DNA from 2 places in the Streptomyces sp. NPDC013157 genome. Region 2 is predicted to be linked to the other one. Evidence: riboswitches for the same ligand, from Rfam matches in the RefSeq annotation. Region 2 holds a riboswitch; the other holds the start of a gene.
What was found. Region 2 has a riboswitch for ZMP and ZTP ahead of ACFY6U_RS33495 (glycine hydroxymethyltransferase). Riboswitches for the same ligand answer to the same signal wherever they lie in the genome.
Positions count from the first base shown of each region.

Region 1: another riboswitch for ZMP and ZTP. It lies ahead of ACFY6U_RS08820 (bifunctional 5,10-methylenetetrahydrofolate dehydrogenase/5,10-methenyltetrahydrofolate cyclohydrolase); the one in region 2 lies ahead of ACFY6U_RS33495 (glycine hydroxymethyltransferase).

Region 1 covers NZ_JBIBAK010000002.1:755,833-766,343, reverse strand. The annotation lists gene ACFY6U_RS08825 (CU044_5270 family protein) at 1-523, shown strand, start outside; gene ACFY6U_RS08820 (bifunctional 5,10-methylenetetrahydrofolate dehydrogenase/5,10-methenyltetrahydrofolate cyclohydrolase) at 527-1,375, opposite strand; ZMP/ZTP riboswitch at 1,400-1,482, opposite strand; gene ACFY6U_RS08815 (nuclear transport factor 2 family protein) at 1,655-2,023, opposite strand; gene ACFY6U_RS08810 (hypothetical protein) at 2,196-2,492, shown strand; gene ACFY6U_RS08805 (ABC transporter ATP-binding protein) at 2,564-4,285, opposite strand; gene ACFY6U_RS08800 (rhodanese-like domain-containing protein) at 4,412-4,993, opposite strand; gene ACFY6U_RS08795 (metal-sensitive transcriptional regulator) at 5,093-5,380, shown strand; gene ACFY6U_RS08790 (sulfite exporter TauE/SafE family protein) at 5,514-6,263, opposite strand; gene ACFY6U_RS08785 (rhodanese-like domain-containing protein) at 6,260-7,927, opposite strand; gene ACFY6U_RS08780 (S-(hydroxymethyl)mycothiol dehydrogenase) at 8,146-9,234, shown strand; gene ACFY6U_RS08775 (MBL fold metallo-hydrolase) at 9,234-9,863, shown strand; gene ACFY6U_RS08770 (hypothetical protein) at 9,943-10,479, opposite strand.
Region 2 covers NZ_JBIBAK010000013.1:174,641-185,151, reverse strand. The annotation lists gene ACFY6U_RS33530 (GtrA family protein) at 1-315, opposite strand, end outside; gene ACFY6U_RS33525 (decaprenyl-phosphate phosphoribosyltransferase) at 312-1,229, opposite strand; gene ACFY6U_RS33520 (phosphatase PAP2 family protein) at 1,351-1,851, opposite strand; gene ACFY6U_RS33515 (FAD-binding protein) at 1,991-3,346, shown strand; gene ACFY6U_RS33510 (decaprenylphospho-beta-D-erythro-pentofuranosid-2-ulose 2-reductase) at 3,373-4,128, shown strand; gene ACFY6U_RS33505 (2'-5' RNA ligase family protein) at 4,226-4,804, opposite strand; gene trpS (tryptophan--tRNA ligase) at 4,947-5,960, opposite strand; gene ACFY6U_RS33495 (glycine hydroxymethyltransferase) at 6,133-7,587, opposite strand; ZMP/ZTP riboswitch at 7,620-7,710, opposite strand; gene rocD (ornithine--oxo-acid transaminase) at 7,815-9,020, shown strand; gene ACFY6U_RS33485 (Uma2 family endonuclease) at 9,074-9,721, opposite strand.

The DNA of each region.
Region 1 (10,511 bases), on a different contig from region 2:
CGGCACGCACACCGAGGTGGTCGTGGCGACCGACCCGGACCACGCGGGCCGTCCCGTCCTGACCGACACGGGCCGGGTCGAGGACGGCAAGGTGCTCAGCCGGCAGACCTTCCCGCCGATGTGGGGCGACGCACCGCCCCTGTCCACACCTCCGCACGACCCCGCGAAGCTGCGCGCCTACCTCACCGACCTGATCCACAGCGACACCCTCACCACGTCCGAACTCCTCGACGCCACCACGGAGTTGCTGGACAACTGGACGCTCGGGGCAGGCGAGACGGCGGCCCTGGCCGACCTGCTCGCCGACGCGAAGGGCCTACGGGCCGCCGGCCAGGTCACCGACCGGCTGGGCCGCACCGGGCAGGCCTACGTCCTCGACGAGGGCACCGGCGGGCGGCGGATGCTGATCCTGGACCCGGCCACCGGTGCCGTACTCGGTCTGGAGACCACGTTCACCCGGGACGACCCCGAGTACGGGGTGCGGGCCGGGGACGTCATGGAGTACCGCGCCTGGCTGCGCTGACCCTCATGCCCCGAGCTGCCGGGCGGCGGCCGCCACCGTCTGCTCCAGCAGCACGGCGATGGTCATCGGGCCGACCCCGCCCGGCACCGGCGTGATCAGCGAGGCGCGCTCGACGGCGGTGCCGAAGTCGACGTCACCGACGTTGCCCTCGTTGTAGCCGGCGTCGAGCACGACCGCGCCCGGCTTGATGTCCCGGCCCCGGATCAGCCGGGGCCGGCCTACGGCGGCGACCACGATGTCCGCCTCGCGGACGGCCGCGGACAGGTCCCGGGTGCGGGAGTGGCAGTAGGTGACGGTGGCGTCGCGCGCGAGCAGCAGCATCCCGGCCGGCTTGCCCAGGATCGCGCTGCGGCCGACGACCACCGCACGCTTCCCTGCCGGGTCGACGTCGTACGCGTCCAGCAGGCGCAGCATGCCGCCGGGGGTGCAGGAGACGAAGCCCGGCAGGCCGAAGCTCATCGTCGCGAACGACGCGAAGGTCACGCCGTCCACGTCCTTCTCCGGCGCGATCGCCTCGAACGCGGCCCGCTCGTCGATGTGTTCGCCGACCGGATGCTGGAGCAGGATGCCGTGCACCGCCGGGTCGGCGGACAACCCTCGCAGGGTGGACACGAGTTCGGCGGTGGTCGTGGTGGCGGGCAGGGCCACGTGCCGGGAGGCGATGCCTGCCTTGCGGCTGCGGTTCTGCTTCATCCGGACGTAGGTGACGGAGGCGGGGTCCTCGCCGACCAGCACGGTCGCCAGACACGGCGTGACGCCGGTCCGTGTGGTGAGGTCGGCGGCCTTCTCCGCGGTCTCCTCGACGGTTCGGCGGGCGACGGCGGTTCCGTCGATGAGGCGAGCCTGGGTCATGCGGCGCTCCTGAGCTGGTTCGACCTTGATCGCCCAGGCGCACGGCAGCGACAGTGCGGACCGCTCCCCGGTGGTGCTCCACCTCAGCGCCAGTCACGGCCCGCGTTCAGGGTAACCGAGACGCTCGGCGTCTCCGGCGACAGTGCGCGGTCCGCAGCAGCGCCCGCAGCAGCGCGGTGCACGCGCGGGGCCGCGGGCGGTGGGCGTGTCCCAGCGTCGCCCGCGCCGAGAAGGTCCAGGTCAAGCGTGAGCTGACCTGGACCCTTCCGGTCCTTGCGACTACTCGTCGTCCCATGCCTGGATCATGATCTGTTCGGCGATCTTGCCGTCGCGGAGCGTGATCATCGACTCGGCGAGCACCCGGACCCCGTCCCCGTACTCGCAGGACTCGCTGAAGGCGGCCTTGTCGCCCTGGACGATGCACTGGTCCAGCCTGTGCGTCATGTCGCGGCTGTAGACGTCGTCCAGCAGCGCGGCGATGTCCTGGCGGCCGTGCAGGACCTTGGGGTGGCTGGGCTGGGTGTTGCGGTCGATGATGCGGATCTCGGCGTCGTCCGCGTAGAGCGCCAGAAGGCTGTTCCCGGTGTTCCCCTCTATGGCCCGGCGCAGCGTGTCGGTGTCGAACGTGGAACCCGTCGCGGTGCCCATGGTGACCTCCTGCGGGAGCCCGCGACCCGATGCGGAGCGGACCGCGCGAGCCCCTCACATCGAGCGTCCCCCGCACCGCCGGGCTCGGCAAGCGCAGGCGCACGCTCCGCCTTGCGGGTGAGGCGGACCGGCTGCCCGTGTCCGGCCCGGCGCCGGGGCCGTTGCTGAGGGCATGATCTCAACACGACGTATCGTCGCCGCCGTCGGCCTTGCCGTCGGGGTCACCGGCCTCGCCGCGCCGCTGGCGAACGCGGCCGACGCGAGCGCGCAGCACCCCGGGAAGCTCACCGCGCTCGGCGTGCTCGACTCGGTCTCCCGCAGCGACGTCCCGGCGGAGTACCGGGGAAGGATGCCGAAGGTCTCGGAGCAGGTACAGGGGCTGAACGGACTCCACAAGCTCGGCGAACTGCACCAGGTCACCGACCTGGCCGCGCCCGCCATGGGGCTGCTGCCGGGCATCGAAGCCTGACCGCGCCGCACACCGAGGGCCGTCCCGGCAGGGGGCGGCCCTCCTCGTTGCCCGCTCTCGGTGCTCCGCTCTCAGTGCTCCGAGGCCAGGAACTGCGTCGCCGCCAGCTCCGCGTACAGCGGGTCCGCCGCCACCAGCTCCCGGTGCGTGCCCACCGCGCGGACCCGGCCCGCGTCCATGACGACGATCCGGTCTGCCATGGTCACCGTCGACAGCCGGTGGGCGACCACCAGCACCGTCGTCGACCGTGCGACATCGGCGACGGTGTCCCGGAGCGCCGCCTCGTTCACCGCGTCCAGCTGCGAGGTGGCCTCGTCCAGCAGCAGCAGCCGGGGCCGGCGCAGCAACGCCCTTGCGATCGCGACCCGTTGGCGCTCCCCGCCCGACAGCTTGGTGCCGCGATGCCCGACCAGGGTCTCCAGCCCCTGCGGCAGCCGGGCGACCAGGCCGTCGAGCCGCGTCGTCTTCACCACCCGCGCGACCGCGTCCTCGTCCGCCTCCGGGTTGCCGAGGAGCAGGTTGTCCCTCAGCGACCCCGACAGCACCGGAGCGTCCTGCTCGACATACCCGATGGCCGAACGGAGCAGCGGCAGTTCCCAGTCGGCGACCGGACGGCCGTCGACGGCGATCGTGCCGGACTCCGGGTCGTAGAACCGCTCGATCAGTGAGAAGACGGTGGTCTTGCCCGCGCCGGACGGCCCGACGAACGCCGTCATGCCCCGCGCGGGCACGTCGAAGGTGACACCGTGGTGGACGTACGGCAGGTCGTCGGCGTAACGGAAGCGCACGTCGGTGAAGGCGACGGCGGCCGGTTCGGCGCCGGCGGACGGCAACTCGGCGCGCCGGGAGGGAGGTTCGGCGGGCAGCCGGAGCGCCTCCTGGATGCGGGCGAGCGCGCCGGCGCCGGTCTGGTACTGGGTGATCGCCCCGACGACCTGCTGGATCGGCTGCATCAGGTAGAAGACGTAGAGCAGGAACGCCACCAGCGTGCCCACCCCGATCGCACCGGTCGCCACCCGCGCCCCGCCCACCGCGAGCACGGTGATGAACGCCAGCTGCATCGCCAGCCCCGCCGTGTTGCCCGCCGCGGCCGACCACTTGGCGGCCCGCACGCTCTGCCGCCAGGACTCCTCGGCGGCCTCGTGCAGGGCGAGTTCCTCCCGGTGTTCGGCGCCGGACGCCTTCACCGTGCGCAGGGCGCCCAGCACCCGCTCCAGCGAGGCCCCCATCACCCCGACCGCGTCCTGCGCCCGGCGGCTCGCCCGGTTGATGCGCGGCACGATCGTGCCCACCACCGTGCCCGCCGCGCCGATCACGACGAGGGTGACGGCAAGGAGCACCGGATCGACCACCCCCATCATCACCACGGTGGCGAGCAGGGTGAGTCCCTCGGTGCCGAGTGCGACCAGCGAGTCCGTGGTGACCTCGCGCAGCAGGGTGGTGTCCGAAGTGATCCGCGCCATCAGGTCACCGGGTTCGGTGCGGTCCACCGCGCTGATCCGCAGCCTGAGCAGATACGACGACAGGGTGCGCCGCGCCCCGAGCACCACCGACTCTCCGGCGCGCCGCAGGACGTACGAACCCAGCGCGCCCACCCCGGCGTTGGCGACCACCAGACCCGCCATCGCGAGCAACTTGGCCGTGATGGAACGGTCGTGGGACAGGTCGTCGATCAACCCCCGGGCCACCAGCGGAAGCAGCAGCCCGGTCGCACCCGTCACCAGCGAGAGCGCCGCGCCGGCCAGCAGGGCCCAGCGGTGCGGCCGTACATAGGAGAGGAGCAGCCGGAGCACGGCGGGCTCCTTCCCCGGTGTCGTCGGAACTGCGTCTGGGGCGGTCACGGTGCTCCTCGTCCGGCGGCGGGCGGCGCCCTCCGACGTGCCCAGGCTACGACGGCCGCTCCCGGCACCGGGGCCCGGTCAGCTCCGGGCGGAACCGAGCTTCGCCAGGGTCGCGTCGAGGTCGGCCGGACGCGGCCGGTTGTGGGGCAGCTTCGAGAGGACCGCGGCCATCCCGCAGGTGTCGGTGAGCGCCGAGAACACCAGGCCGCCCGCGACCCCCGCCGACAGCAGGAGCCAGGCCGGGTGCAGCAGGCCGAGGCCCAGGCCCGCGAGGACGGCCGCCCCGGCGGTGAACCGCACCTGGCGCTCCATGGCCCAGGTCGCGCGGGACGCGCCGCGCGGCCGGTGCAGTTCGTGACCGCGCTCGGCCCAGCCGTGCGTGCCGCCGGTGAGGGTGGCCGCCGGGATGCCGTGTTCGGCGAGGAGTGCCCGGGCGCGCTCGGCCCGCGCGCCGGAGGCACACACCAGGAGCATCCCGCCGTCCGCGGCCCGGAGCGCGGGCAGGGCCCGGTGCAGCGCGTCCAGGGGGATGTTGTGGGCGCCGGGCACATGGCCGGCGGCGTACTCGCCGGGTGTGCGGACGTCGACGACGGTCAGCTCCGGGAGGCGGGCGAGGGCCTGGTCCGGGGTGAGACCAGGGTTCGGGGGAGTAGTGGTCATGGCGGATGCGATCCTTCCTTGCAGTGATGAAGTGATGAGCGGCGGGTTCGCCCGAGGGGCGGGTAAAATACCCCTACGGGTATGTGAGGAGTGGTGGTCGTGGAGCTTCAGTTCGAGGGCGACGAGCTCAAGTCGGTGCTGAACCGGCTGCGCCGGGCGCAGGGGCAGATCTCCGGCGTGATCAAGATGATCGAGGAGGGCCGCGACTGCGAGGACGTGGTCACCCAGCTCGCCGCCGCCTCGCGCGCCCTGGACCGGGCGGGCTTCGCGATCATCGCGACCGGGCTGCAGCAGTGCATCATCGACCCCGCCCGGAGCGGGGCGGACGGTGAGACGACCGAGCAGATGAAGGCACGGCTGGAGAAGCTGTTCCTGTCGCTTGCCTGAGCGGTAGCGCCCCGAAAGGGGCGCTGGGGGCACCCCCGGCCGAAGGCTGGGGGAGGAACTGCGGGACCAGCCACAACGGCGCCGCAGCCGACCGACGGCATATCGCGGCCCTTCCCGCGGAGCGCTCGGCGCGTCAGCTGACCGCGTCGGCCAGCATGAACGCGGCCACCGCGAGCAGCGCGTAGGCGAAGAGCCGCTGGAGGGTGCCCGCGGAGAGGCGGGCCGCGAGCCGTCTGCCGTCCCAGGCGCCGAGGATCGCGGCCCCGGCGAAGGGCCCCACGGCCGACCAGTCGACGCCCGCTGCCGCACCGGCGCGCGCCGCCAGCGCGGTGAGCGAGTTGACCGTGATGACCAGCAGGCTCGTGCCGATCGCGGCACGCATCCGCAGCCCCACGACGTTCACCAGGGACGGCACGGCGAGGAACCCGCCGCCCACCCCGAGCACCCCGGTCACCGCGCCGAGCCCGGCCCCGGCCCCGGCGACCCGGGACGCCCGTACGGGGCCCGGCCCGGTGACCGCGGTCGCCGCGGGCCGCAGCATACGCACCGCCGCCACGGCGGCCAGCAGCGCGAACGCCCCGGTCAGCAGCGCCGCCGGAAGATGCCGGGACAACACCCCGCCGACCGCCGCCGGCCCGAGGCCCGCCGCCGCGAACACCGCACCGGCCCGCCAGCGCACCGCGCCCTCGCGGGCGTGCGCGACGAGTGCGGTGGCCGAGGTGACCGTGACGACGACCAGGCTCGCGGTGGTGGCCGCGGCCGGGCTGAAGCCGAGCAGATAGATCAACGCCGGTACGGCCAGCACGCTGCCGCCGCCGCCCAGGGCCCCGAGCGCCAGCCCGGTGACGGCCCCGGCGCCGAGGGCGAGCAGGAGCGCGCTCATCCGGCGGTGCCCTCGGCGGTCACCGCGAGGCCTGCCGCGCGCCAGGCGGTCATCCCGCCCACGACGTCCACCGCGTCGAGCCCGCGGGCGGTCAGCAGCGCCGCCGCCTCCCGCGAGCGCCGGCCCGAGTGGCAGATCACGACGAGCGGGCGGTCCGCGGCGGCCGGCGGCAGCGGAGCCCCGGCCGCCAGCCCGGACAGCGGGGCGTGCACCGCCCGCGGCGCGTGTCCGGCCGCCCATTCGCCGGCCTCGCGGACATCCAGCAGGACGGCATCCGCGTCCGTGCGCTCCCGCGCCTCGGCCGGGGTGAGCCGGGCCATCGGCAACCCGGCCGCGCCCGCCGCCGCGAACCCGTCGTCCACGGCCACCACATCGCGCCCGGCCGCGTCGAGGAGGGAGGCGGCGACGGCGGCCCGCATCCCGCCCGCGCAGTGCACCCACACCGTGCCGCCGGGTATCTCGCCCAGCCGCTCCCGCACCTGGTGCAGGGGTATGTGGACCGAACCCCGTATGTGGCCGCCGGCCCGCTCGGTGTCGCGGCGCACGTCCAGGACGACGACGTCCTCCGTGCCGCGTGCGGCCAGGTCCGCGAAGGTGGCACGGGGGAAGGAACGGGGCCGCTCGCCCGCGCGCAGCCAGGCCTCGGGTGCGCCGGTGGCGGCCGCGGCCGGGCGGTCGATGCCCACGCGGATCAGCTCCCGCTGAGCGGCGGCGAGCTGGGCCGCCGACTCGGCGAGCAGCGTGACCGGCCGGCCCCAGGGCAGCAGCCAGGCCAGATAGGTGGCGAGCTGCCCGTCGGCCTCGAAGTTCAGGGTGCCCGAGACGTGTCCCTCGGCGAACGCCACCCGGTTGCGCAGGTCCACCACCCACTCCCCGGCGGCCAGCCGCGCCGCGATCTCCGCCGCGTCCGCCCGGCCCGGCGGCGTGAGGTCGACGGGGGCCGGGCCACCGGAGTTCAACGGGCCCATGTGGGCGTAGTAGGCGGGTACGTCGTCCAGTCCCGCCAGCAGCTCCGCGACGAACGTGTCGACGTCCTTGACCAGTGCCTCGTTCACCGCGCGCTCCCGGCCGATGGTGGTGTCCGGACCGGCGGCGTCCCCGGCCGAGCAGAAGCTGCCGAAGCCGTGCGTCGGCAGCACCGCCGTCGCGTCCGGAAGCTCGGCGGCCAGCCGGTGCGCCGAGGCGTGCTGCGCCCGCGCCAGCTCGCCGGTCAGCCGGGGCTCCACCAGGTCGGGCCTGCCGACCGTGCCGATCAGCAGCGAGCCGCCGGTGAAGACGGCCACCGCGCGGCCGGTCTCCTCCAGGACGTACGACGTGTGGTGCGGGGTGTGCCCGGGGGTGGCCAGGGCCCGCAGCGCGAGGCCGGCCTCGATCTCCAGCACGTCCCCGTCGGCCACCGGCACCCGCTCGTACGCCACCCGCGCCCCGGCCGGCACCACGTACGCGGCCCCGGTCAGCCGGGCCAGCTCGAGGCCGCCGGAGACGTAGTCGTTGTGCACGTGCGTCTCCACGACCTGCGTGAGCCTGACCCCGCGCCGGGCGACGGCCGCCAGCACCCGGTCGACGTCGCGGGGCGGATCGACCGCGACGGCGCCGTGCGCCCCGCCCGCCAGATAACTGCGGTTGCCCAGTCCGGGCACCTCGATGGTGTCGACGAAGGACACGGCAGCACACTCCTCTCCTCGATCCCCCTCGTGAATTACCCCCGGGGGTATGTGGGCCACCGTAGCAGAGGTACCCCCGGGGGTATATGACAGAGGTGGTGGCAACACGAACGGCGGTGGCAGGGGAAGATCCGCGGCGGTCGATGCGTGCCGTCGCTGATCGTTCCCGCGTAGGGTCGGAGGCCAGCACGTCAGCAGAGCGACGAAAGGGCAGGCCCATGGCGCAGGAAGTACGCGGCGTGATCGCACCGGGCAAGGACGAGCCCGTGCGGGTCGAGACGATCGTGGTGCCCGACCCGGGGCCGGGCGAAGCCGTCGTACAGGTGCAGGCCTGCGGGGTCTGTCACACCGATCTGCACTACAAACAGGGCGGCATCACCGACGAGTTCCCCTTCCTGCTCGGCCACGAGGCCGCCGGGGTGGTGGAGTCGGTCGGCGCGGGCGTCACGGACGTCGCGCCCGGTGACTTCGTGATCCTCAACTGGCGTGCCGTGTGCGGGGCCTGCCGGGCCTGTCTGCGCGGGCGGCCCTGGTACTGCTTCAACACCCACAACGCGAAGCAGAAGATGACCCTCGCCTCGACCGGCCAGGAACTCGCCCCGGCCCTCGGCATCGGCGCCTTCGCCGAGAAGACGCTGGTCGCCGCCGGGCAGTGCACCAAGGTCGACCCGGCCGTCTCCCCGGCGGTCGCCGGGCTGCTCGGCTGCGGGGTGATGGCCGGCATCGGTGCCGCGATCAACACCGGCAACGTCGGCCGGGGCGACTCGGTCGCCGTGATCGGCTGCGGCGGGGTCGGCGACGCGGCGGTCGCCGGGTCGAACCTGGCGGGCGCCGCGAAGATCATCGCCGTCGACATCGACGACCGGAAGCTGGAGAAGGCCCGTTCCCTGGGCGCCACCCACACGATCAACTCGCGCGAGAGCGACCCCGTCGAGGCCATCCGCGGCCTGACCGGCGGCTTCGGCGCCGACGTCGTCATCGAGGCGGTCGGCCGCCCGGAGACCTACCGGCAGGCCTTCTACGCCCGCGACCTCGCGGGCACCGTCGTCCTGGTCGGCGTACCCACCCCCGAGATGAAGCTGGAACTGCCGCTCCTCGACGTCTTCGGCCGCGGCGGCGCCCTCAAGTCGTCCTGGTACGGCGACTGCCTGCCCTCCCGGGACTTCCCCATGCTGATCGACCTGCACCTCCAGGGACGGCTGCCGCTGGACGCGTTCGTCACCGAGACGATCCAGCTCGACGAGGTCGAGAAGGCGTTCGATCGGATGCACGGCGGCGACGTGCTGCGTTCGGTGGTGGTGCTCTGATGACCACGCGCATCGAACGCCTCGTCACCTCCGGCCAGTTCACCCTCGACGGCGGCACCTGGGACGTCGAGAACAACGTCTGGATCGTCGGCGACGAACGCGAAGTGATCGTCATCGACGCCGCGCACGACGCCCGGGCCATCGCCGAGGCGGTCGACGACCGCGTACTGAAGGCGATCGTCTGCACCCACGCCCACAACGACCACATCGACGCGGCGCCCGCCCTCGCGGACCTCACCGGCGCCAAGATCTGGCTGCACCCCGACGACCTGCCGCTGTGGAAGCTCACCCACCCCGACCGCGATCCCGACAACCACCTGTCCGACGGGCTGGTCATCGAGGCCGCCGGCGCCGACCTGACCGTGCTGCACACGCCAGGCCACGCCCCCGGTGCCGTCTGCCTCCACGACCCCGGCCTGGGCGTCGTCTTCACCGGCGACACCCTCTTCCAGGGCGGCCCCGGCGCGACCGGGCGGTCCTACTCGCACTTCCCGACGATCATCGACTCCATCCGGGACAAGCTCCTCACCCTCCCGCCGGAGACGAAGGTCCTGACCGGACACGGCGACCCGACCACCATCGGCGCCGAGGCACCCCAGCTCGCGGAGTGGATCGCCCGGGGACACTGACCCGCACGTGATGCCGGCTTCCGCGGAAGGCCCGCCATCGGCCACCGCGGAACCGGCCACCGCGGAACCGGCACGCCCCTCAGTCGTCGGACGCCGGCCGGGTCGGCCAGAGCGCCGGATGCCCCGGAGGCAGTGCGAGATCCTCGCGTACGGCGGTGTAGTAGCGCTCCCGGCAGGCCCGCTGCCGTGCCAGCAGGTCCTGCCAGGCGTCCGGGGCGACCGTCCCGGAACGCATGAACCGCTCCATGGCCATCACCGCCGTCACCCACTCCCGCGCCTGCTCCACCACCTCCCGGCTGCCCAGCATGATCAGCGCCTCCCCGGCCGGATCGCGGCCGTCGGTGGCCGCCGCCAGCTGCGGCTCGGCCTCGGCCGGGGAGATCGGGTGCGGATGCGGGTCGTTGCCGAGATGGGCCGCGACGCGGTAGGTGAGGTTCACCGTTTTCTTCAGCGCCCGCGCGTACTCGCTGTACACCGCCAGCCGCCGCTCCTCCCAGCGCGCCTCCTGCTCTCGCCGGAACCGCGCCCGGTCACCCCGCACCACCGCGAGGTACGAACCGAGCGCGCCGATCACGACGCCTATCAGGGCCGGGAGTTGCTGCAGGAACGCGGTCATGTGCGCACGGTATCTGTCCTGTTGATCGTCCG
Region 2 (10,511 bases):
GTCGGCGCGCTGTGAGGTGAGGCCGAGTCCGTAGTGGCTGACGGCGAGGCAGAGCAGCTGGACCAGGGCGCCGGCGAGGTTCACGGCGACGAAGACGGCGTAGGGGCGTACCCCGGTCGCACGCGTGTGGCGGTAGGTGCCGCAGGCGTTGCCGAGGTAGGCGACGGTGCAGCCCGCCACGAAGGACAGGGACTTGGCGGTGAGCGGGTCGAGGGCGGCCGGGCCGCGCAGCCAGCTGAAGAGGCCGAGGTCGGCGGCGTAGGCGAGCAGACCGACGGTCGCGAAGCCGATCAGCTCGCGCGCGGGCGCGGTCACCAGTGGGCCACCGCGAGGCCGTACATCGCGAGCCAGGCCAGGCCGATCAGGGCGAGGGCGCGGTCGCGCAGGACGACGTCCTCGGGTTCGCCGGCGGTGCCGCGGTCGGCGAAGACGGCGTACCGGAGGATCGCCAGGATGAAGGCGACCATGGACAGCTGGCGCCAGGGCAGCAGGCCGGCGGCGGGCCCGTCGCGGCCCTCCAGGGCCCACAGACAGTAGGCGAGGACGGCGACTCCGGCGGCCAGCTGCCAGACGAAGCGGAGGTAGCCGGTGGTGTACTCGGTGAGCAGCGCGCGCGTGGCGCCCGCTTTTCCGGCCATCTGCACGGCCTCGGAGTAGCGCTTGGCCGACACCATGAAGAGCGCGCCGAAGCCGGTGGTGATCAGGAACCAGCGGGACAGCGGGATGCCGAGGGCGACCCCGCCGGTCATCGCCCGCATCAGGAAGCCGGTGGTGACCACGACGAGGTCGACGACCAGGACGTGCTTCAGGGCCACGCAGTACGCCAGTTGCATGCCCAGGTAGGCGGTCAGCAGGACAGGGACGAGGGGCGGTGTGAGCCGGGCCGCGAGCAGGGGCGCGAGGACGGCCAGGACGCCGCCGACGGCGTAGGCGACGGGGACCGGGACCTGCCCGGCGGCGACCGGGCGGCGGCACTTGACGGGGTGGGCGCGGTCGGCCTCGGCGTCCCGGGCGTCGTTGATCAGGTAGACGGCGGCGGCGCAGGCCGTGAAGAGGACGAAGGTCAGGGCGAGGCGGCCGAGCGCGGGCACCGAGAAGAGCCGGCCGGCGGCGGCCGGGGCGGCGACGACGAGGGTGTTCTTGACCCACTGCTTGGGGCGGGTGGTCCGCAGCAGGCCCGTGAGGAGGCCGCCGGGGGTGACACGCGCACGTGCCGGTCCGTGCGCCAGGGAGGGGTGGGCGCGCTGTTCGCGCAGAGTCGTTTCAGCAGCGCTCTTCGCCGGCCCCGTTCCGGCAGCCCGCTCCGCCGGCGTCGGTTCGGCGACCCCCTTCGCGGCGGCGTGCGCGGTCTCAGTCACGGCCGCCTCCGCTCATCCAGCGCGCCCCGGCGCGGGCCGTGAGCGCCCCGAGGGCCGCGCCCGCCGCCACGTCGGACGGGAAGTGCACGCCGACGACCAGCCGGGACAGGCACATGGCGGCGGCGAGGGGCGCGAGGGCGGGCACCCCGAGCGCCCCGAAGGCGACGGCCGCGGCCGCGGCGGAGGTGGCGTGCGAGCTGGGGAAGGAGTGCCGCCCCGCGGTGCGCATCCGGGGCCGGACATGTGCGGGGCGGGCCCGGCGTACGACCCGTTTGACGCCCATGCTGCCGAGGTGCGCGACCGCGACGAGCGCCGTGCCACGCACCCAGGCGCCGCGCCGCGCGCCGTCCACGGCGGCCCCGGCGAGGCCCGCCGCGAGCCAGAGCGCGCCGTGCTCACCGGCGAGGGAGAGACCGCGCGCGGCCGACGCGACGCGTGGATCGGAGCCGCAGGCGTGCAGTGCGGAGAGGATCCGGTGGTCCATGTCGTCCATTGGACTCACTGTTCACCCTCACCCCATCAAAGCTACGACCATATTGAGCGACATTCGGATAATCACCCGTTTCGGGGAGTCAGGCGATCCCCCGTGGCCAATAGCGCTAATTGCCCATAACGGGCGTTACGGTCGCCGTATGCCTGGAGAGACCGTCCCCGTCACCGGCTGGGGCCGCACCGCCCCCACCGCCGCCCTCCTGATCCGCCCCCGGACCTATCAGGAGGCGGCGGACGCGATCCGGAACTGCGGGTCGCGCGGCGGTATCGCGCGGGGTCTCGGCCGGGCCTACGGCGACGCGGCGCAGAACGCCGGCGGCGCCGTGCTCGACATGACGGGCCTGGACCGCGTCCACGCCATCGACGCGGACGGCGGCACCGTGCTGTGCGACGCCGGGGTCTCGTTGCACCGCCTGATGGAGGTGCTGCTGCCGCTCGGCTGGTTCGTCCCGGTGACCCCGGGGACCCGCCAGGTGACGGTGGGCGGCGCGATCGGCGCCGACATCCACGGCAAGAACCACCATGTCTCGGGATCGTTCTCCCGTCACGTGCTGTCCTTCGAACTCCTCACCGCCGACGGCCAGGTCCGCACGGTGAGCCGCGGCACCCCGCTGTTCGACGCGACGGCCGGCGGCATGGGTCTGACCGGAGTGATCCTCACGGCGACCGTCCGCCTCCTCCCCGTCGAGACGTCGTACATGTCCGTCGACACCGAACGCGCCGCCGACCTCGACGACCTGATGACCCGCCTGACCGGGACCGACCACCGCTACCGCTACTCGGTCGCCTGGATCGACCTGCTCGCGCGCGGGGCGGCGACCGGGCGCGCGGTGCTCACCCGCGGCGACCACGCACCCAGGGAGGCGCTCGCCGGGAACACCCGCGCCGGGCGTGCCCCGCTGGCCTTCCGCCCCCGCGAGCTGCCACCCGCCCCCGCCCACGTCCCCGACGGCCTCCTGGGCTCCGCCACCGTCGGCCTCTTCAACGAACTCTGGTACCGCAAGGCACCCCGCGCCCGGGTCGGCCAACTCCAGCGCATCTCCTCGTTCTTCCACCCCCTGGACGGCGTCCCGCACTGGAACCGCGTCTACGGCCGGGCCGGCTTCGTCCAGTACCAGTTCGTCGTCGGACACGGCCAGGAGGCCGCCCTGCGCCGGATCGTGGCCCGGATCTCCGAGCGCCGCTGCCCGTCCTTCCTGGCCGTCCTCAAGCGCTTCGGCGAGGCCGACCCCGGCTGGCTCTCCTTCCCCGTGCCCGGCTGGACCCTCGCCCTCGACATCCCCGCCGGGCTGCCCGGCCTCGGCGCCTTCCTCGACGAACTGGACGAGGAGGTCGCCGGCGCCGGCGGCCGCGTCTACCTCGCCAAGGACGCCCGGCTCCGACCCGACCTGCTCGCCGCGATGTACCCACGACTCGCCGAATTCCGTGCCCTGCGCGCGGAGTTGGACCCACGCGGAGTGTTCGTCTCCGACCTGTCCCGCCGCCTCGGTCTCTAGCCCTCCTCCAGCCCTCAGGAGTTGCCGTGAAGGACGCCTTCGGAATGCCCCAGTCCCTGCTCGTCCTCGGCGGTACGTCGGAGATCGCGCTGGCCACCGCGCGCCGGCTGATCGCCCGCCGCACCCGTACGGTCTGGCTGGCCGGCCGCCCCTCCCCCGCCCTCGAACAGGCCGCCGGACAACTGCGCGCCCTCGGCCCCGACGTCCACACCCTCGCCTTCGACGCGCTCGACCCCGAGTCCCACGAGACGGCCCTCGGCAAGGTCTTCGCCAACGGCGACGTCGACGTGGTCCTGCTCGCCTTCGGCATCCTCGGCGACCAGGCGACCGACGAACGCGAACCGGTGAACGCGGTGCGCGTCGCCCAGACCAACTACACGGGCGCCGTCTCGGCGGGCCTGGTCGCCGCACGGGCCCTGCAGAGCCAGGGCCACGGCTCCCTGGTCGTCCTCTCCTCGGTCGCCGGCGAACGCGCCCGCCGCTCCAACTTCATCTACGGCTCCAGCAAGGCGGGCCTGGACGCCTTCACCCAAGGGCTGGGCGACGCGCTGCACGGCACGGGCGTGCACGTGATGGTCGTACGGCCGGGGTTCGTCCGGACGAAGATGACGCGGGGCCTGGACGAGGCACCGCTCGCCACCACCCCGGAGGCGGTGGCGACGGCGATCGAGCTGGGCCTGCGGCGACGGTCGGAGGTGGTGTGGGTGCCGGGAGCGCTGCGCGTCGTGATGTCGGCACTGCGGCACGCACCGCGGTCGGTGTTCCGGAGGTTGCCGATCTAGTTCCGGCCGGCCGAAGCGCCCCGCAAGGGGCGCTGGGGGTACCCCCGGCCGAAGGCTGGGGGAGGAACTGCGCGACCGGGCCCCACCGGCCCGCGCCCTACCGACTCGCGATACTCCCCCGCTCCGCATGCCCCACCTGAGGTGGAACAACAGAGCCCCCGAAGACGTACTCCCGCAGCTTCCGCCACACCCCGTCCGCGCCCTGCTCGTACAGCGCGAACCCCATACAGGACCACTCGGCCTCGAAGTCCGCCAACTCGGCGAACGCCAGGTCCATGGCGGCCTCGTCGATCCCATGGGCCACGGTCACGTGCGGGTGGTACGGGAACTGCAGCTCACGGTCGAGCGGCCCGGACGCGTCCCGGACCCGCTGCTGCAGCCAGGCGCAGTCGTCCGCGCCCTGGACCACCCGGACGTACACCACCGGCGACAGCGGCCGGAACGTACCGGTCCCGCACAGCCGCATCGGGAACGGCCGGCCCATGGCGGCGACCTCGCCGAGATACGCCTCCACGGCCGGCAACTCGGCGGAGCCGATCTCCGTGGGCGGCAGCAGCGTGACGTGCGTGGGGATGCCGTGGGCCGCGGCGTCGCCGAAGCCCGCGCGCCGCTGCTGGAGCAGGCTGCCGTGAGGCTCCGGGACCGCGATCGACACGCCGATCGTTACGGTCCCCACGTCATCTCCCGTCGGTCGTGGTGGGCGGACGCATGTCGGGTTCGTACCCGGCCGTCCGGCTATCGACTGTACGGCCACGGCCGCCTCCCGGGCAGCCGTGGCCGAAGTGATGTGCAGCGCTTCGCTTCGCCTGGTATGCGACTCAGTGCTTGGCGGGCAGGAAACCGACCCTGTCGTAGGCCTGGGCCAGGGTCTCGGCGGCGACGGCACGCGCCTTCTCGGCCCCCTTGGCGAGGATCGAGTCGAGGGTCTCCGAGTCGTCCAGGTACTGCTGGGTGCGCTCCCGGAACGGAGTGACGAAGTCGACCATGATCTCGGCGAGGTCCGTCTTGAGCGCGCCGTACATCTTGCCCTCGTACTCCTGCTCCAGCTCGGCGATCGACTTGCCGGTGAGGGTGGAGTGGATGGTGAGCAGGTTGGAGACTCCCGGCTTGTGCTCGGCGTCGTAGCGGATCACGGTGTCGGTGTCGGTGACCGCGCTCTTGACCTTCTTCGCGGTCGCCTTCGGGTCGTCGAGGAGGTTGATGAGGCCCTTCGGCGTGGACGCCGACTTGCTCATCTTGATCGCCGGGTCCTGGAGGTCGTAGATCTTCGCCGTCTCCTTGAGGATGTACGGCTTCGGGATGGTGAAGGTCTCGCCGAACCGGCCGTTGAAGCGCTCGGCGAGGTCACGGGTGAGCTCGACGTGCTGGCGCTGGTCCTCGCCGACGGGGACCTCGTTGGCCTGGTAGAGCAGGATGTCGGCGACCTGGAGGATGGGGTACGTGAACAGGCCGACGCTCGCGCGGTCCGTGCCCTGCTTGGCCGCCTTGTCCTTGAACTGGGTCATCCGGCTGGCCTCGCCGAAGCCGGTCAGGCAGTTCATGACCCAGGCGAGCTGGGCGTGCTCCGGGACGTGGCTCTGCACGAAGAGGGTGCAGCGGTCCGGGTCCAGGCCGGCCGCGAGCAGCTGGGCGGCGGCGAGCCGGGTGTTGGCGCGCAGGTCGGCGGGGTCCTGCGGGACCGTGATCGCGTGCAGGTCGACGACCATGTAGAAGGCGTCGTGGGTCTCCTGGAGGGCCACCCACTGGCGGACGGCGCCGAGGTAGTTGCCCAGGTGGAACGAGCCGGCGGTGGGCTGGATGCCGGAGAGCACGCGGGGTCGGTCAGAAGCCATGCTCACCATTCTCTCAGAGGGTGAGGGGGTGGTCGGCCCTTGAGGGGTGGGGTGGTTTCGGGGCGCGGGGGACTGCGGGTCGCATGTGGTTGCTCGCGCAGTTCCTCCCCCGGCCTTCGGCCGGGGGTACCCCCAGCGCCCCTTACGGGGCGCTGCCCCTGACCGGTGTCGATCAGCCGAGGTCGATCTCCGGGTACAGCGGGAAGCCCGCCACCAGGTCGGTCGCGCGCTGGGCGATCTCCGTCGAGACCTTCTCGTCCAGGACGTGGGAGGCCTTCGACGGGGCGCCCGACTTCGTCGTGCCCGGCTCCGTGGCGGTGAGGACACGGTCGATCAGACCCGCCACCTCGTCCATCTCCGCCGTTCCCAGTCCTCGCGTCGTCAGCGCGGGCGTGCCGATGCGGATGCCGGAGGTGTACCAGGCGCCGTTCGGGTCGGCGGGGATCGCGTTGCGGTTGGTGACGATGCCGGAGTCGAGGAGGGCCGACTCGGCCTGGCGGCCGGTGAGGCCGTACGACGTCTCGACGTCGATCAGGTTGAGGTGGTTGTCGGTGCCGCCGGTGACCAGGGTGGCGCCCCGGCGCATCAGGCCCTCGGCCAGCGCGCGCGAGTTGTCGACGATGCGCTGGGCGTAGTCCTGGAAGGCGGGCTGCCGGGCCTCGGCCAGCGCGACGGCCTTGGCGGCCATGACGTGCGGGAGCGGGCCGCCGAGGACCATCGGGCAGCCGCGGTCGACCTGGTCCTTGAGGGAGTCGTCGCACAGGACCATGCCGCCGCGCGGGCCGCGCAGCGACTTGTGGGTGGTCGTGGTCACGATCTGGGCGTGCGGGACCGGGTCGAAGTCACCGGTCAGGACCTTGCCGGCGACCAGACCGGCGAAGTGCGCCATGTCGACCATGAGGGTCGCGCCGACCTCGTCCGCGATCTCGCGCATGATCCGGAAGTTCACCAGACGGGGGTACGCCGAGTAGCCCGCGACGATGATCAGCGGCTTGAAGTCACGGGCCTGGGCGCGCAGCGCGTCGTAGTCGATCAGGCCGGTGGCCGGGTCGGTGCCGTAGGAGCGTTGGTCGAACATCTTGCCGGAGATGTTCGGGCGGAAGCCGTGGGTGAGGTGGCCGCCGGCGTCCAGGGACATGCCGAGCATCCGCTGGTTGCCGAAGGCCTGGCGCAGCTCGGCCCAGTCGGCCTCGGAGAGGTCGTTGACCTGGCGGGCGCCGGCCTTCTGGAGGAAGGGGACCTCGACGCGGTCGGCGAGGACGGCCCAGAAGGCGACCAGGTTGGCGTCGATGCCGGAGTGCGGCTGAACGTAGGCGTGCCGCGCGCCGAACAGCTCCCGGGCGTGCTCGGCGGCGAGCGCCTCGACGGTGTCGACGTTGCGGCAGCCGGCGTAGAAGCGGCGGCCGATCGTGCCCTCGGCGTACTTGTCGCTGAACCAGTTGCCCATGGCGAGCAGGGTCGCCGGGGAGGCGTAGTTCTCGGAGGCGATCAGCTTGAGCATCTCGCGCTGGTCGGCGACCTCCTGGCCGATGGCGTCGGCGACCCGCGGCTCGACGGCGCGGATCACGTCGAGGGCGGCACGGTAGGCCGTGGACTCGGTGGACAGGGGCGCGGACTTGTCTGACATTCGGGACCTCCGGACATGGCGTTCGGCATTCACGGTTCGGCCCAGGCGCACGGCACTCGGTCACAGCACGAGCCGCTCCCCGATGGTCGGTCCCATCCCAGCGCGCCAGTCACGGCCCGTGGATCACATTACCGGGCACGCCGGGCCCGAGGGCCGTGGCGTCCACCAGTCGGGCAGGGGCGGAAGGTAGGAAAGGGGGCAGTCCTGCCGCGTCCCCTGGAGTCGCCGTGACCACTACGGAAGCCCTCATCGCCGCCGCCGACGCGCACAGCGCGCACAACTACGACCCGCTGCCGGTGGTGATCGCGACGGCCGACGGCGCCTGGATGACGGACGTCGAGGGACGCCGGTACCTGGACTTCCTGGCCGGCTACTCGGCGCTGAACTTCGGGCACGGCCACCCGCGCCTGGTCGCGGCGGCGAAGGCCCAGCTGGAGCGGGTGACGCTGACGTCGAGGGCGTTCCACCACGACCGGTTCGCCGCGTTCTGCACCGAGCTGGCCGAGCTGTGCGGGATGGAGACGGTGCTGCCGATGAACACCGGCGTGGAGGCGGTGGAGACGGCGGTGAAGACCGCCCGGAAGTGGGGCTACCGGGTCAAGGGCGTGCCGGCCGAGATGGCGAAGGTCGTGGTGGCGGGCGGGAACTTCCACGGCCGTACGACGACCGTGATCAGCTTCTCCACGGATCCGGAGGCACGGGCGGACTACGGGCCGTACACGCCGGGGTTCGAGATCGTGCCGTACGGCGACCTGACGGCCATGCGGGCCGCGGTGACCGAGAACACGGTCGCGGTGCTGCTGGAGCCGATCCAGGGCGAGGCGGGGGTCGTCGTGCCGCCGGAGGGCTACCTGGCCGGGGTGCGGGAGCTGACCCGCGAGCGGGATGTGCTGTTCGTCGCGGACGAGATCCAGTCGGGGCTGGGGCGGACCGGGCGGACGTTCGCGTGCGAGCACGAGGGGGTCGTACCCGATGTGTACGTCCTCGGGAAGGCGCTGGGGGGTGGAGTGCTGCCGGTGTCGGCGGTGGTGGCGAACGCGGAGGTGCTCGGGGTGTTCCGGCCCGGGGAGCACGGGTCCACCTTCGGCGGCAATCCGCTGGCCTGCGCGGTGGCCCTGGAGGTGATCGCGATGCTGCGGACCGGGGAGTTCCAGGAGCGGGCGGCCGAACTGGGGGAACTGCTCCACCGGCGCCTGGCGGAGATGACCGGGAGCGGGCGGGTGACGGCCGTACGAGGGCGGGGGCTGTGGGCGGGGGTGGACGTGGATCCCGCGGTGGGGTCGGGGCGGGCGGTGGCGGAGCGGCTGATGGAGCGAGGCGTGCTGGTGAAGGAGACGCACGGGGTGACGGTGCGGGTGGCGCCGCCGTTGGTGGTCGAGGAGGAGGATCTGGAGTGGGGGGTCGAGCAGTTGTGGGAGGTGCTGAGCGCCTGAAGGCCTCCCTCGCGCGGCTCCGCGATCCCTTCGCCGCGCCCGGACACCCGCGGTCAGCCGCCCGGCCGCGTCCCGTACCGGCCGAGGCCGGCCGTGGACAGATCGCCACCGAGTCCGGTGGGCAACGGCACGTCCTCTCCGTACTTGCCGTGGACGACGCTCCGGTACTCGCCTTCTCCAGGACGGCCGAACAGCGACCACGTGCCTGTCCGCGGGTCGATTTGCAAGAGACGAGCGACGCCCGCTGCCGCGTACCACGCGGTCTTCTCGTTGATTCCTTTGAGTCGCTCGGACGGGGAGATGACCTCCACGGCCAGTTCGACCGCGTCGGCGTCCAGGAGCCAGCCGTCGTCGTCCTTGAAGGTACGTGGGCCGATGGTCAGATCCGGGGTCGCGTAGTCGTCCGGATCATCAGGCATCGGGACGGACACGTTCTCGAACGCCTCGTACGGGGCCGAAAGCCCGGGGCGGATGGCATCGCGCAGGTCGATGATGATGCCCGCGTGCCTGCCGCTGGGGCTGGGGGACATCACGAGTGTTCCTCCGATGATCTCAACACTCATGCCCGTGGCCTGCTCGATGCTCTCCGCGGCCTCGCGCAGGTGCCCGCGGCGGACGGGAATGGGGTGATGAGCCGGGGTGCCCAAAGCGCCACCTCTCTCGTTGCCTGCCTGAAGGTCCAGCGGGAAGCGTCTCAACACTCACGCGACATGGTTTTCACTGTACGGCAGGGATTTGGCTGTACCCGGTGATCGCAGCGGCCCACCATCCCGTACGAGCAGTGGCTCGGCCGCGGGCACCCGTAGCGCCGGCCCCTCGTCCAGTCCGAGCACAACGGCGAGACCACGCCGTGGGCCTTGTCCTCTCGGCCTCGGTGGCTTTCACCGCTGTTCCCCGCTCGATCTGGTGCGCTAGTGGTGCACGACGTTGTCAGTGGCTGGCCGTACGCTGCGGAGCGTTGGGGCGGTCTGCTGTCTCGGCAAAGAGGAGCGCGCGACCAAGGGGGGTGGCTCAGAAGAGATCCCCGAGCCACGTCGGTCCGGGAACTCGTGAAGCTTCGACACCACCCCCCTCCAACAGACGCAGAGAGGCCACGAACCGCGCACGGATCACTTCTTACGGCGCCTGCTCGCACGCTTCTTCAGCTCGGCCTGGCCGCGCTTCGTCCAGTTCCCCTGATGGAGGTGGCAGCGCGCAGTGCCCTTCAGCGTCTTGTTCTGACAACGACCGCCGGTCGCCGTCGGCCACCCGCACTTCCCCTGCTTCCACTCACCCACGGTCTGTCCCCCTCCGTCGGTTCGCTGCGCCTTCGGGCATCCAGCGTGTGGCACGTAGCCGGCACGGGGCAGGGCGGACGATCGGCGGCGTCAGATGATGCAGGCGCACGCCGGTCAGTACGTCGGGAGTGCTCTTCTGGGTGCACGCTTTCCAACTGTGGTGGTGAGACGTCGGAGTGCGTGTGGGGGCGTTCGCCTGGGTTCATGGGCGGTC